Regions from separate parts of the Kitasatospora sp. NPDC098663 genome, predicted to be linked through region 2. Evidence: riboswitches for the same ligand, from Rfam matches in the RefSeq annotation. Region 2 holds a riboswitch; the other holds the start of a gene.
The links. A riboswitch is a leader RNA that binds a small molecule or an ion and turns the genes downstream of it on or off. The one in region 2 is predicted to bind S-adenosylmethionine.

Region 1 (7,362 bases), on a different contig from region 2:
GAGTGCAAGCCCAATCGCGATCCCGCGAGCCGCCCGGGGCGCTCCCGCCGACCCGCGCAACTCCCCGCCGGGGAACGCCGACGGGCCCGCACGACGCGTGTCGTACGGGCCCGCCGAGAAGCGAGTGGTCACCAGCCGTGGGCCGCGCCGAGCTCCTGGGGTCGGAAGGGGGTCACACCGCGGCGCGGACCATGTCCGCCTGCGGGCCCTTCTGTCCCTGGGAGATCTCGAACTCGACCCGCTGGCCCTCCTCGAGGGTGCGGTAGCCGTCCATCTGGATCGCGCTGTAGTGGACGAAGACGTCCGCACCACCGTCGACCGCGATGAAGCCGTAGCCCTTCTCCGCGTTGAACCACTTGACGGTGCCCTGAGCCATTCCGAACTCCCCTAGTGCTGTGCTGGCCCTTCACGCGCCCGCAGGTCGCGGGCCCGGGTCTGGTTTGAAGGCCGGCCCGGGGAACCCCCCCTGGGCGCAGCCGTGCACGCCGCAGTCCTCCGCCGGGGGTGCCTGACGGCGCCCTGTGAGCGGGTGATTACGTCGACCGCGGCTGAATGTATCCGGATCGACGCCCTCTGCAACAGGGTCAGCTGCGGGGAATTCCGGCACCGCGCCAAGGGGCAGGACGGGCCAAAGCGGGAGGAATTCGGCATTTCACGCCGGACATAGCGGACGGATTACTACAAATCCCCGCGGGAATTCTGACATCTGCCTGACATGTTTCACGGCCCAGGCACCCGACCGGTCTCAGCGGCCGGACGACCGTCCGGCGATTCGCGGGTGATTCGCGGGTGAGGATGAGGGGAAGCCCTGTTCCCAACCGAGCCACACTCTACTCCGACTTGACCCCGCCATATTCCCGCCGAAATGCGGCCGGCCGCCCGTGCGTACGGAGAACGGAATTCCGTACACGCGGACGGCCGGTCGGACGAACGGCTCGGGCGGGGTGCCCGGATCGGGGCGCGGCTCAGCAGCCGCCGGCCACCGCCGGGATGATCGAGACGCTGGCGCCGTCCGCGATCCCGGTCGCCAGGCCCTCGGCGAAGCGCACGTCGTCGTCGTTCACGTAGACGTTGACGAAGCGGCGCAGCTTGCCGGCGTCGTCCAGGATGCGGGCGGAGATCCCCGCGTGGTTCTTCTCCAGGTCGGCGATGACCTCGCCCAGGGTGGCGCCCTCGGCGGCCACCTCGGCGGCGCCGCCGGTGTAGGTGCGCAGGATGGTGGGGATACGGACGTTGGCGCTCATGGTTCTCCTAGCGGACAGGGCCTGGCGGGGTGGGGGGTGTTCAGGCGGACGCGAGGCCGGCGTCGTGGAAGGACGCCAGGGTCGGGCGGATCACGGCGGTCATCCCGGACCCGGCGACGGCGTCCAGGGTCTTCAGGCCGTCGCCGGTGTTGATCGCGACGGTCTCCTTGGCCGGGTCCAACTGACCGGTCTCCACCAGCTTCTTCAGCACGCCGACGGTCACCCCGCCCGCGGTCTCGGCGAAGACGCCCTCGGTCCGGGCCAGCAGCCGGATCGCGTCCACCACCTCGGCGTCGGTGACGTCCTCGATCGCGCCGCCGGTGCGCCGGGCGATGTCCAGCACGTACGGGCCGTCCGCCGGGTTGCCGATCGCCAGCGACTTGGCGATGGTGTCCGGCTTGACCGGGCGGATCACGTCCTGGCCGGCCTTGAACGCCGCCGACACCGGGGAGCAGCCCGCCGCCTGGGCGCCGAAGACCTTGTACGGCCGGTCCTCGACCAGACCGAGCCTGATCAGCTCCTGCAGCCCCTTGTCGATCTTGGTCAGCTGGGAGCCGGAGGCGATCGGGATGACGATCTGCTCCGGCAGCCGCCAGCCGAGCTGCTCGCAGATCTCGTACGCCAGCGTCTTGGAGCCCTCGCCGTAGTACGGGCGCAGGTTGACGTTGACGAAGCCCCAGCCCTCGCCGGCCGGGTCGCCGATCAGCTCCGAGCAGAAGCGGTTCACGTCGTCGTAGTTGCCCTCGATGCCGACCAGCTCGCCGCCGTACACCCCGGCCATGACGACCTTGCCCTGCTCCAGGTCGTGCGGGATGAACACGCAGGACTTGAAGCCGGCCCGGGCGGCCGCCGCACCCACCGCGCCGGCCAGGTTGCCGGTGGAGGAGCAGGAGAGCGTCGTGAAGCCGAAGGCCCGCGCGGCCTCGATGGCGCAGGCCACCACGCGGTCCTTGAACGAGTGGGTCGGGTTGCCCGAGTCGTCCTTGATGTGCAGCTGCGCGGTGAAGCCCAGCTCGCGGCCCAGGTTGTCCGCCTTGACCAGCGGGGTCCAGCCGGGGTTCAGGTTGGGCTTGGTGGCGACGTCGGCCGGGACGGGCAGCAGCGGCGCGTAGCGCCAGATCGAGCTCGGGCCGGCCTCGATCCGGCGGCGCAGCTCCTCGGCGCCCTCGCTGCCGAAGTCGTACGCGATCTCCAGCGGGCCGAAGCACTCCAGGCAGGCGAAGCTCGGACCGAGCGGGAAGCGGGTGCCGCACTCCCGACAGGACAGCGCGGTGGCGGGGCCGAGGTCCACGGATGCGGGTGCGACAGTGTCGATAGCCATGATGGCGGAGGCCTCTCTCCTCATCTTCCCCGTGGCACGGTCGCGCCACAGGCCGGAATTGGCACCTGTCCCGCCGGGGCCTGTCGACAGACAGCCGCGCGAGAAGGTTGCCGGGACGTCAACGGGCCGTTCCCTCAGTCCCTCTGGATGAGCATGTGAAATTGTGGTGGTGCTCAACGGCGACCCCGGCGTGCAAAGGTCCGGCCGCTGTACGAAGACTGTATCCGAAGGCGTCAACCCCGAATGGGATCGTCCGCCACGCGAGATGGCGCGTCCCACCGACCCCGCCGAGGAGAGTCCCGTGCCCGCCGAACCGACCCCCGCGCTGCTCCCGCAGGCGGCGTCCTGGCTGCGCCGCCGCTCGTGGAGCGCGGTCGACCGGCCGGTGCACGCCCTGCTGGAGGCCAAGCGCCGGACCGGCCGCACCGTCAGCGTGGTGCTGCCCGCGCTGGACGAGGAGGCCACCGTCGGCGACATCGTCCGCACCATCCGCCGCGAGCTGATGGAGCGCCTCCCGCTGGTCGACGAACTCGTCGTGGTCGACTCCGGCTCGGCCGACGCCACCGCCGCCGTCGCCGCCCGGGCCGGCGCCCGGGTGGAGTACCGCGACGCGATCCTGCCCCGGCTGCCCGCCGTCCCCGGCAAGGGCGAGGTGCTCTGGCGCTCGCTGCTGGTCACCCGCGGCGACATCGTCTGCTTCGTCGACGCCGACCTGCGCGAGTTCGACCCGGCCTTCGTCTCCGGCATCCTCGGCCCGCTGCTCACCGAACCGGACATCCAGCTGGTCAAGGCCATGTACGACCGGCCGCTGGAGACCGAGGGGGCGGTGGTCCCGGCCGGCGGCGGCCGGGTCACCGAACTGGTCGCCCGCCCACTGCTCAACCTGCACTGGCCGGAACTCGCCGGTTTCGTCCAGCCGCTCGGCGGCGAGTACGCGGCCCGCCGCGCGCTGCTCGAACGGCTCCCCTTCCCCACCGGCTACGGCGTCGAACTCGGCCTGCTGGTCGACGCGCTGGAGACGGTCGGGCTGGACGCCCTGGCCCAGGTGGACGTCGGCGTCCGGCACCACCGGCACCAGGACGGCCAGGCCCTCGGCCGGATGGCCGCCACCATCTACCGCACCGCCCTCGAACGCCTCGACCGCACCCACCGGCTGAAGGCCTCGGCCGACCTGGTCCACCCGCTGCTGACCCAGTTCACCCGCGACCCGCAGAGCCGGGAGTTCACCGCCCACACCCACCCGGTGACCGCCCTGGAACGCCCGCCCATGCACACCGTGCCCGAGTACGCGACCCGACACTGAACACCCACCGAAAGGGTTTGCCGCTCCGGAGCCCCGGCAACGTACCAACCATGGGCGATCTCACGACCGAACGTTCGAGTGCGACCGGCACCGCCCCCGTCCTGGTGGCCTCCAATCGGGGACCGGTGTCGTTCGGCACCGCGGACGACGGCACGCTGACCCTCCGCCGCGGCGGCGGAGGCCTGGTCTCCGGCCTCTCCGCCATCGACGACCCCGACGCCGTCTGGGTCTGCGCCGCCCTCGGCGCGGCCGACCGGCAGGCCGCCAGAGGGGCCCCGGACGGCCGCCTCGACCTCGCCGGGCACGACGTGGGCGGCCAGGCCGTCCGCATGCTGGACATCGATCCCGACACCTTCGCCCGCGCCTACAACGGCGTCGCCAACTCCACCCTCTGGTTCGTCCACCACCTGCTCTACGCCACCCCCACCGCCCCCGCCTTCGACGCCGGGTTCCGCACCGAGTGGGCCGCCTACCGCGCCTACAACGCCGCCTTCGCCGAGGCGCTGGCCGCCGAGGCCGCCCCCGGGGCCGCCGTGCTGGTCCAGGACTACCACCTCTCGCTGACCCCGGCCCTGCTCCGCGCCGCCCGCCCCGACCTGCGGATCGGCCACTTCTCGCACACCCCGTGGGCCCCGCCCGAGTACTTCCGGCTGCTGCCCGACGACGTCGCCGAGGCCGTCCTCACCGGCATCCTGGGCGCCGACCGGGCCGGTTTCCTGACCCGCCGCTGGGCGCTGGCCTTCGCCGACTGCTGCGCCGACCTGCTCGGTGCCGAGGTCGACCGGGACGCCATGACCGTCACCCACGCCGGCCGCACCACCCGGCTCGGCGTGCACGCGCTCGGCGCCGACGCCGACTTCCTGCGCGAGCGCTCCCACCGCCCGGACGTCGACGAACGCCTCGCCGCCCTCCGCGAGGCCGTCGGCGGGCGCCGCACCATCGTCCGGGTCGACCGCACCGAGCTCAGCAAGAACATCGTCCGCGGCCTCCAGGCCTACCGGCACCTGCTGCGCACCCGCCCCGAATGGCACGACCGGGTGGTGCACATCGCCTTCGCCTACCCCTCGCGCACCGACCTCGCCGAGTACCGCGCCTACACCGCGCAGGTCCAACGGCTCGCCGAGGACATCGACGCCGAGTTCGCCACCCCCGCCTGGCAGCCGCTGATCCTGCACGTCGACGACGACTTCCCGCGCTCCCTGGCCGCCTACCGCCTCGCCGACGTGGCCCTGGTCAACCCGATCCGGGACGGCATGAACCTGGTCGCCAAGGAGGTTCCGGTGGTGTCCGACCACGGCTGCGCCCTGGTGCTCTCCCGCGAGGCCGGCGCGCACGCCGAACTCGCCGAGGACGCGCTCACCGTCAACCCGTACGACGTCATCGCCACCGCCGACGCCCTGCACGCCGGCCTCACCATGCCCGAGGAGGAGCGCGCCGACCGCACCAAGCGCCTCGCGGCGGCGGCCACCGCGCTGCCTCCGCAGCAGTGGTTCCTCGACCAGCTCAACGCGCTGTGAACCGGCTCGGCGCGGGCTGAACCGGTCCGCGCCGCGCGCCGGCGCCCGGCTCAGCCCGCGCCGACGGCCGCGCCGAGCGCCGCGAGCAGCTCCACCACGCCGGCCGGGCCCGGGACCACCAGGTCCGCCCGGTCGGCGAGTTCGCGCACCGGCGCGTCCCCCACCGCGCCGCTGCACACCAGCAGCCCCGCCACCCCCTCGCCGCGCAGCTTCTCCACCGCCGCGAAGGCCGCCACGTCCCCCAGGTCGTCCCCCGCGTACAGCACCGAAGCCGCCCCGCGCTCACGCAGGAAGCCGGTCAGCGCCGCGCCCTTGTCCACCCCCGGCGGCCGCAGCTCCAGCACCAGCCGCCCGGGCTCCACCGCCAGCCCGTGCCCGGCCGCCAGCTCGCCGATTGGCGCCCGCAGCAGCTCCAGCGCCTCCTCGGGCGCCGCCGTGCGCCGGGTGTGCACCGCCAGCGAGCGCCCCTTGTCCTCCAGCCACGTCCCCTCGGGCGCCCCCGCCGCCGCCAGCAGGCCAGGCAGCGCCGCCCGTGCCCCGGCCACCCCGGGGTGCACCGGCGGCGCGGTCACCTCGCCGCCCTCCCAGCGCTCGGCACCGTAGTGCCCCAGCACCACGACCCCGGGCAGCCCGTCCAGGCCGCCGTACTCCGCCGCCAGCGCGGCCGGCCGCCCCGTCACCACCACCACGGCCCGCACCGCCGGCACCAGCGCCCGCAGCGCGGCCGCCGCCCCCGGATGCGCCCGCGCCCGATCGGGATCCGCCACGATCGGCGCCAGCGTCCCGTCGAAGTCCAGCGCGATCACCGCCTCGCCCGGCGCCGCCAGGATCGCCCGCAGGCCGTCCCGCCCGGCAGCCGTGACCGGTACCCACTTCTCGTCAAAGCCCATGCCCGAGCCCTACCCCGAGGCCCCGTCCCGCTACCGTGCCGCCCGCCGGGCCTCCCGGATCCGGCGCAGCCGGTTCACCAGGACCGGGGCGTGCGCCAAGGCCTCCGGCCGGTCCAGCAGCGCGTTCAGCAGCTGGTAGTACCGGGTGGAGGAGAGCCCCAGCTCCTCCCGGATCGCCCGCTCCTTGGCCCCGGCCGTCCGCCACTGCCGCCCCTCCAGGGCCAGCACCGCCACGTCCCGCTCACTCAGCTCGCCCACCAGGACACCTCCGCCATCACTACGGAGTGTCATTCTCCCGCGTGAGCCGGACACACTGTGCGCCCCCCGGCGCCCGGCCGCCCCGGCTAGCGTCGGCGGTATGACCACGCCCAGCTTCGCCGTGCACATCCCCACCGCCGACCTCGAACCCGACCCGCTCGACCCGGCCCAGATCGTCTCCGGCACCCCTGAGGTCTCCGGCCGGGTCCTCTCCGAGTCCCCCGACGGCCGCCAGCTGCGCGGCATCTGGCAGATCACCCCGGGCGTGGTCACCGACGTGGAGGCCGACGAGCTGTTCGTGGTACTCAGCGGCCGGGCCACCATCGAGGTCGAGGGCGGCCCGACCCTGGAGGTCGGCCCGGGCGACTGCGCCGTGCTGCGCGAGGGCGACCGGACCACCTGGACGGTCCACGAGACACTCCGCAAGGCCTACGCCATCACGCTCCCCTGACGGGCCCGACCCCGACGCGAGCCCGACCCTGACGACCCCGCCCCTGGAGGGCCCCCCGGCCCGGGTTCACTTGCGGACCCGGGCCGCCTCCTTGACCGCCGCGTCCTGCAGCCCGGCGAGCGCCTGCTTCGGGTCCCCCGTGACGGCCTGCCCGATCCCGGCCTTGATCCGGTTGCTGACGTCGCCCCAGGCCGGGTCCCCGAACGGGTAGAAGCTGGCGTTGGTCAGCCCGACCGCGAACTGCTTGAGGTCCTCGTGCTTCGGGTCGGACGTCATCTGGTTGAACGCGTCCTGGGTGACCGGCAGCAGGTTGTACTGCTCGTCGAACTTCAGCTGGAACTCGCGGGAGTAGGCGAAGGACAGGAACTTCTTGATCTC
Region 2 (7,362 bases):
CGGGTCCGGGTGACGGGCCGTCCTCCGGGCGGGTGAGTCGCGGGCGCGGCGGCTTGAGGAGGAAGGTCCGCGAGGGGGACTCGGCGACGGGTGATCGGGAGTAGCATCCGGATCAGGCGAACGTGGTCCGGATCACACTTGAGGGAGCAGGGCCCATGGCGTACACGACCGACGAGACGCTCACCGTCCTCGTCTACAGCGATGACCGCAACACCCGCGAGCAGGTGCTGACGGCACTCGGCCGCCGGCCCGTCGAGGACCTTCCGGAACTGTCCTACCTGGAGTGCGCGACCACCCCCGCGGTGCTGAAGGCACTGGAGAAGGGCGGCGTGGACCTCTGCATCCTGGACGGCGAGGCGGTGCCGGCCGGCGGGCTCGGGCTCGGCCGCCAGCTCAAGGACGAGATCTACGGCTGCCCGCCGGTGCTGGTGCTGATCGGCCGGCCGCAGGACTCCTGGCTGGCCGCCTGGAGCCGGGCCGACGCCGCGATCTCCCGCCCGGTGGACCCGGTGGCGCTGGCCGAGGCGGTCGCCACCCTGCTGCGGGCACGGCTGGCCAAGCGGGCGCCCGTCAGCCGCTGAGCGGTGCCGTCTCAGGACCAGAGAAGACGCCGCCGCGGGAACCCCGCCGGTCGATAGGCTGACTCCATCCGTACGGACGTCCCCCCGACGCGGGGAACCCGACAACAGCTGGAGTCAGCCATGGTGAACGTGAACCCTGCGAACGGTGGTACCGCACCCGCGCAGGTGGTCCGCACCTGGCCGGACGTCCTGGCGGCGCTGTTGAAGGGGGAGGACCTCGACCGCTCGGCCACCGCGTGGGCGATGGACCGGATCATGAGCGGCGAGGCGTCCCCCGTCCAGGTGGCCGGGTTCATGGTGGCGCTGCGGGCCAAGGGCGAGACGGTCGACGAGATCACCGGCCTGGTGGACGCGATGTACGCGCACGCCGAGCCGCTGGACATCCCCGGCCCGGCCGTGGACATCGTCGGCACCGGCGGCGACCGGGCCAAGACCGTCAACATCTCCACCATGTCGGCGATCGTCGCGGCCGCGGCCGGCGCCAAGGTGGTCAAGCACGGCAACCGGGCCTCCTCCTCGGCCAGCGGCTCCTCGGACGTGCTGGAGAAGCTCGGTGTCCGCCTCGACCTGTCGGCCCGGCGGGTCGCCGAGATCGCCGAGGAGGTCGGGCTGACCTTCTGCTTCGCGGCCAAGTTCCACCCGTCGATGCGGCACGCCGCCACCGCCCGGCGCGACCTCGGGGTGCCGACCGCGTTCAACATCCTCGGCCCGCTGACCAACCCGGCCAAGGTCACCTCGCACGCGATCGGCTGCTTCGACACCCGGCTCGCCGGACTGATCGCCGGCGTGCTCGCCCGGCGCGGCTCGACCGGCCTGGTCTTCCGGGGCGACGACGGCCTGGACGAGCTGACCATCACCACCACCTCGCAGGTGTGGATCGTGCGGGACGGGACCGTCGCCGAGACCTCCTTCGACCCGCGGGACGTCGGCGTCGAGCTGGTCGGCATCGAGGCGCTGCGCGGGGCGGACCCCTCGTACAACGCCGAGGTCGCGCGCCGGCTGCTGGCCGGCGAGCGCGGGGCCGTGCGGGACGCCGTCCTGATGAACACGGCGGCGGCGCTGGTCGCGCTCGACCTGGGCGAGGCGCCGCTCACCGAACAGCTCGCGGCCGGCATGGCACGGGCGGAGCGGGCCATCGACTCGGGCGCGGCGCAGGAGCTGCTGCGGCGTTGGTCGGAGGCCACCAGTCAGGCGTGAGGCGGTACTTGGGAGCCCGTGCCGGAACGCCGGCGCGGGCTCCTCGGCTGTCCGGATGGTGGATGCCTGTTTGACCACTCGCTGGGCGCGACCTAGAGTCTTGGCCAGGTCATGAGTGACAGCACCAAGCCCCAGCTTGCTGTCCGGCAACCCTCCGTCCGTGGCGGGGTGCCCTGGGTGAGGACCGGGTCGCTCGGCGAATCGTCCGTGCGGCAAGCGCGGACGCCCGACGACTAGCACTCCCGGGGTCCCATACCCCCAGAAGGAGTGCATCCTCATGTCGATTGCCACCGAAATCTGCGCCCCCCTCGCCGTCCTCGGCCACGACGTCCAGGTCCCGCTCGCCAGCGGCGAGAAGGTCGGGTACGCGGCCCTCGACTACGCGGCCAGCTCCCCGGCGCTCCAGCGGGTCTGGGACGACGTCTCCGCCTACGCCCCCTACTACGGCAGCGTGCACCGCGGCGCCGGGTACCTCTCCCAGCTGTCCACCGACCTGTTCGAGCAGAGCCGCCGCACCGTCGCCGAGTTCCTCGACCTGCGCGAGGGCGACCAGGTGGTCTTCACCCGGGCCACCACCGACTCGCTGAACCTGCTCGCCTCGGCCGTCCCGGCCGGGACCCGGGTGTTCGCCTTCGAGACCGAGCACCACGCCTCGCTGCTGCCCTGGGCGCACGCCGGGCTCGACGTCCACTACCTGCGCGCGCCGCGCTCGCACGCCGAGGCGGTCGCCGCCCTGGACGCCGCGCTCGCCGAGGCGCCCGAGGGCCCCAAGCTGCTCTGCGTCACCGGAGCCTCCAACGTGACCGGCGAGCTGTGGCCGGTCGCCGAGCTGACCGGGACCGCGCACCGGCACGGCGCCCGGGTGGTGCTGGACGCCGCCCAGCTGACCCCGCACCACCGGGTCTCGGTGCGCGAGCTGGACGTCGACTGGATCGCCTTCTCCGGCCACAAGATCTACGCGCCCTTCGGCGCCGGCGTGCTGGCCGGCCGGGCGGACTGGCTGGACGCGGCCGACCCGTACCTGGCCGGCGGCGGGGCGACCCGGACGGTGGCCCGGGAGAACGACGGCTCGGTGGCCGTCCAGTGGCACTCCGGCCCGGCCCGGCACGAGGCGGGCTCGCCGAACGTCATCGGCGCCTACGCGATCGCCTCGGCCTGCCGGGCGCTGAGCGAGGCGGGCTTCGACGCGCTGGAGGCCCGGGAGCGGCGGCTGATCGCCCGGCTGATCGCCGGGCTGGCGGAGATCCCGCAGGTCAAGGTGCTGAACCTGTTCGGCGCCGAGGCGGCCCGGGTGGGCGTGCTGTCCTTCGTCGTCCAGGGCTGGAACAGCTCGCACTTCTCGGCCGCGCTGTCCGCCGAGTACGGCATCGGGGTCCGCGACGGCCTGTTCTGCGCGCACCCGCTGCTGCGCACCCTGCTCGGGGATGAAGAGGTCTCCCCCTCCGAGTGCGGGGCGCCCGAGCCGTCGCTGCCCGGCGAGCGGAGCCTGAACGCGATCCGGGTGAGCTTCGGGGCCGGGACCCCGGACGAGCACGTCGACCGCTTCCTGACCGCCGTGCGCGAGCTGGTCACGGACGGTGCCGCGTGGAACTACCGCAACGAGGGCGGGCGCTGCGTCGCCACCGTGCAGGTCGACCGGGGGCGTCAGCAGGGCTGAGGGGCCCGGTCGGCGGGGCCCGGTCTGCGGGGCCGGGGGGCCTACTCGTCCAGGCCGAGGGCGAAGGCGGCCTCGAGGTCGTGCTGGGAGTAGGTGCGGAAGGCGATCTGGGTCTCGGTGTGGGCCACGCCCGGGACCTTGTTCAGCCGGCCCGGGATGACCGCGGCCAGATCGTCGTGCCGGCGCACCCGGACCATCGCCACCAGGTCGTAGCCACCGGTCACCGAGTACACCTCGCTGACGCCCTCGATGGCCGCGATGGCCTCGGCGATCTCCGGGATGCGGTCGACACTGGTCTTGATCAGGACGATGGCGGTGATCACTGTTCGGGCTCCTTTGTGGGGTGCCGCCAGCGTATCGGGCGTCAGCCGGGTCGTCTCGGGGGGTGGCTGACCACCGTGCAGGCGTAGAGGAAGCCCGCCGAGAAGCCGATCACGTGGACCAGATAGGCCACCCCGGGCCCGGCCGAGTGGACCGACCACCACTGCAGGGCGAACCAGAGGCCGAGCACCAGCCAGGCCGGGAAGCGCAGCGGCAGGAACAGCAGCAGCGGGACGAGCGTCGTCACCCGGGCCCGCGGATGGAAGCGCAGGTAGGCGCCGAGGACGGCGGAGATCGCGCCGGAGGCGCCGATCAGGACCCGGGTGGAGCCCGGGGAGTGCGCCTCGGCGAGGGCGAAGCCGTACGTGGCCAGGCTGCCGGCGGCCAGGTAGAAGACGGCGAACCGGGCCCGGCCCAGCCGCTGTTCGACGGTGGGGCCGAAGACGTGGAGGAAGAGCAGGTTGCCCAGCAGGTGCAGCCAGCCGGCGTGTACGAAGAGCCCGGTGAGGACGGACAGTGCCGGGTGCTTGCGCGGGGTGGGCGCGGCCGGGCAGCCCGGGGCCGGGTCGGGGGCCTGGGCCAGCTGCTCGGCGGTCAGCGGGCGGCCGGCCAGCACCTCGGCGGGGATGACGCCCCAGCGCTGCTCGTACCGCTGCTCCGCGCAGAGCCGGGACTGGCCGGTGCCGTACAGCGGGTTGAGCCCGGCGGCCGGGCCCAGCAGGAACACCAGGGTGTTGAGCGCGATCAGGGCGTAGGTGACCGCCGGGGCGGGCACGGACGGGTACTCGCCCCGCGCGTCGGTGTGCCCGGGGGCCGTCACTGCCATGGGGCCAAGCATCCCTCCGTGTCGGGCGTGTGACACGGCCTTGTACGGCAGGTGGACTAGCCCGCTCGTTCTCCTGACCGGTGGCCGCGATGGTTGCCTCAGGCAATAGGCTTGGGGCGGGCAATCCCGCCTCCCGCCGCCGACGCCGGGGCTCCGGGGGGAGCGCCTAGCCCACCCAGGGACCACCCGAGAGGACCCCCGATGACCGTCCCCGCCCTGACCGCCGAGACGCGCTGGCGCTGCACCCTGTGCGGAAACCTCACCCGCTTCGACGTGACCCGCACCGCGCGGGTCACCGAGTTCCTGCACTTCGACCTGGCCGGCGAGTCCAAGGTCGAGGAGACCGAGGTGCTGAGCGAGACGATCGAGTCGGTGCGCTGCCGCTGGTGCAACGCCGTGGACCAGGTCGAGCTGGTGGCCCGTCCGGGCGCCGAGAACGCGGAGGCCTCCGCCGAGCAGGGCTGACGCCCGACGGCGCGGGGGGCGGGTGCACGGCGCGCCTGCCCGCCGCGCTGGGACAATACAGACAGGACGCACGGAGCGTGACGACAGGGCGGCGGCCGCGGGCCGTGACCCCGTAGGACCAGGATCGGAGCCGAGGACGTGGTGGACGCAGCGAGGGAGCCCGCCGAAGCGCAGGGGCTTCAGCCCGCTGCGGCCGCGCAGGCGCAGGCCGCCGACGCGGCCCCGTCCGAGCCCGCGGCCGTCGGCGGGGCGGCGGGCTCCGGTGAGGCGGCGGGTTCGGGCGAGGTGGCGCCGGAGCGTGCTGCCGAGAAGCTGGACCGGCCGCTGCCCGAGGGCGTGCGCCGGCGTGTGGTCGGCCTGGCCTCGGACGCGCTCGGCGGGCTGCCGCCCGGCGAGCTGCCGCAGAGCCTGCGCCAGTACGTCAAGTTCACCCCGGCCCGGCGGGCCAAGTACGCGGCCACGGCGCTGGCCGCGGCGCTGGAGTCGGAGCCGGCGTTCCGGGTGCGGATAGCGGAGCGGCTGAGACTGGGCCAGCCGGACCTGGTGAAGGCGTTGGAGTCGGGCAGCGTCCCGGGCGCCGCCGATCCGATGGACGTCGCCGCCGCCGCTTACCTGGTGCGGGCGGCCGGCTGGAGCCGGCTGGTGGCCGAGGCCGGGGAGGAGGCCGAGCGGGCCGGAGCCGAGGGCGCGGCCGCCGAGGCCACCCGGCTGGTGGAGAAGTTGCAGGCGGAGCTCGCCGAGCTGCGGTCCGCCGCCCGGGCGGACCTGGAGCGGCAGCGCTCGGAGTCCGAGGACGTCCGCCGGGAGGCCGAGTCGCTGCGGAAGAAGGTGCGCTCGCTGGAGAGCGACACCCGCCGGGCGCAGGCCGAGACCAGGCGGCTGACCGCCGAGCTGGAGGCCGCGAGGGCGCAGGCGGCCGCCGAGCGTGGCGCCGCGGAGTCCGAGGCGCGGCGGCTGCGGCACCGGGTCGGCGAGCTGGAGACGGCGGCCGAGCAGGGCCGCCGGTCGGCCCGCGAGGGCCGCAGCGTCGAGGACATGCGGCTGCGGCTGCTGCTGGACACGGTGCTGCAGTCGGCTCAGGGGCTCCAGCGGGAGTTGGCGCTGCCGGTCTCCCAGATCCGGCCGGGGGACCTGGTGGAGGCGGTGGTGCCGGGTGCGGCCTCGCCGCACGACGTGGCCCGGCGCGGTCTGGCCGACGACGATCCGGCGCTGCTGGACCAGCTGCTGGCGATCCCGCAGGTGCACCTGGTGGTGGACGGCTACAACGTGACCAAGACGGGCTATCCGACGCTGCCGCTGGAGCAGCAGCGGATCCGGCTGCTGGGCGGGCTGGCGATGCTGGCCCAGCGCACGCAGGCGGAGGTCACCTGCGTGTTCGACGGGCAGGACCTGGACGTTCCGGTGATCATGGCGCCACCGCGCGGGGTGCGGGTGCGGTTCAGCAGGACCGGCGAGACCGCGGACGAGCTGATCCGCCGTCTGGTGCGGGCCGAACCGCAGGGGCGTCCGGTGGTGGTGGTGTCCACCGACCGGGAGGTCGCGGAGGGCGTGCGGAAGGCCGGCGCGCGCCCCGTGGCCTCCGTTCTGCTGCTGAACCGGCTGGCGCGGCCCTGACGGCTGCCGCGGCGGGATGATGCCTGGTCAGCGCCCGGTTTGCGGTGGTGTGCACATCGGGTGAAGCCTGCGGGGGAAGTGGAGTTCACGCCTTCGGGGGAGTGGCAAAACCCGTGGATCTTCCCTAGGGTGTGGCGTCAAACCTATTTTCCGGATTCTCACCTGATCGGGTGAGGCCGATGGAAGAAGGAGCAATTCCCTTGGCCTCCCACCGCCGTCCCAAGCAGCCGAGCCGCGCCCGGGTCTCCGTGCTCACCGCTGCCGCGGCGACCGCGGTCGCCCTCTCCGCGCAGGTCGCCGCGCACGCCGCGCCCCAGCCGAGCAAGAGCGACGTCAAGGCGCAGATCGACCAGCTCCAGCAGGACCAGGAGCAGGCGGCGGAGAAGTACAACGGCGCCAAGGAGCGGGCCGACCAGCTCCGCAAGCAGTCCGACCAGCTGCAGGACAAGGTGGCCCGCAGCCAGGACGAGATGACCCAGCTCCAGACCGGCCTGGCCGGCGTGGCGGGCGAGCAGTACCGCACCGGCGGCATCGACCCGTCCGTCCAGCTGATGCTCTCCTCCGACCCGTCCGGCTACCTGGAGAAGGCGTCCAGTGCCCAGCAGGCCAGCGCCAGCGAGTCCGAGGCGCTCAAGGGCCTGCTGGACCAGCAGCGCCGGCTGGACCAGGAGAAGTCCGAGGCCGCCGCCGTCCTGGCCTCG

Region 1: it holds a riboswitch for S-adenosylmethionine, as region 2 does, so the genes downstream of both, thrC (threonine synthase) here and ACIQVZ_RS00085 (aminotransferase class V-fold PLP-dependent enzyme) in region 2, are expected to answer to the same signal.

What each region holds. Positions count from the first base shown of each region.
Region 1 covers NZ_JBIWAP010000044.1:2,332-9,693, reverse strand. Annotated here, with positions in the region: gene ACIQVZ_RS33890 (cold-shock protein) at 173-376, opposite strand; gene ACIQVZ_RS33885 (MoaD/ThiS family protein) at 966-1,244, opposite strand; gene thrC (threonine synthase) at 1,285-2,565, opposite strand; SAM riboswitch class I at 2,583-2,719, opposite strand; gene ACIQVZ_RS33875 (glucosyl-3-phosphoglycerate synthase) at 2,891-3,868, shown strand; gene ACIQVZ_RS33870 (trehalose-6-phosphate synthase) at 3,919-5,385, shown strand; gene otsB (trehalose-phosphatase) at 5,436-6,275, opposite strand; gene ACIQVZ_RS33860 (DUF3263 domain-containing protein) at 6,306-6,566, opposite strand; gene ACIQVZ_RS33855 (cupin domain-containing protein) at 6,634-6,984, shown strand; gene ACIQVZ_RS33850 (extracellular solute-binding protein) at 7,051-7,362, opposite strand, start outside.
Region 2 covers NZ_JBIWAP010000001.1:13,977-21,338, reverse strand. Annotated here, with positions in the region: gene ACIQVZ_RS00095 (hypothetical protein) at 156-581, shown strand; gene trpD (anthranilate phosphoribosyltransferase) at 702-1,778, shown strand; SAM riboswitch class IV at 1,886-2,003, shown strand; gene ACIQVZ_RS00085 (aminotransferase class V-fold PLP-dependent enzyme) at 2,056-3,435, shown strand; gene ACIQVZ_RS00080 (Lrp/AsnC ligand binding domain-containing protein) at 3,477-3,758, opposite strand; gene ACIQVZ_RS00075 (rhomboid family intramembrane serine protease) at 3,800-4,582, opposite strand; gene ACIQVZ_RS00070 (hypothetical protein) at 4,784-5,047, shown strand; gene ACIQVZ_RS00065 (NYN domain-containing protein) at 5,333-6,661, shown strand; gene ACIQVZ_RS00060 (NlpC/P60 family protein) at 6,862-7,362, shown strand, end outside.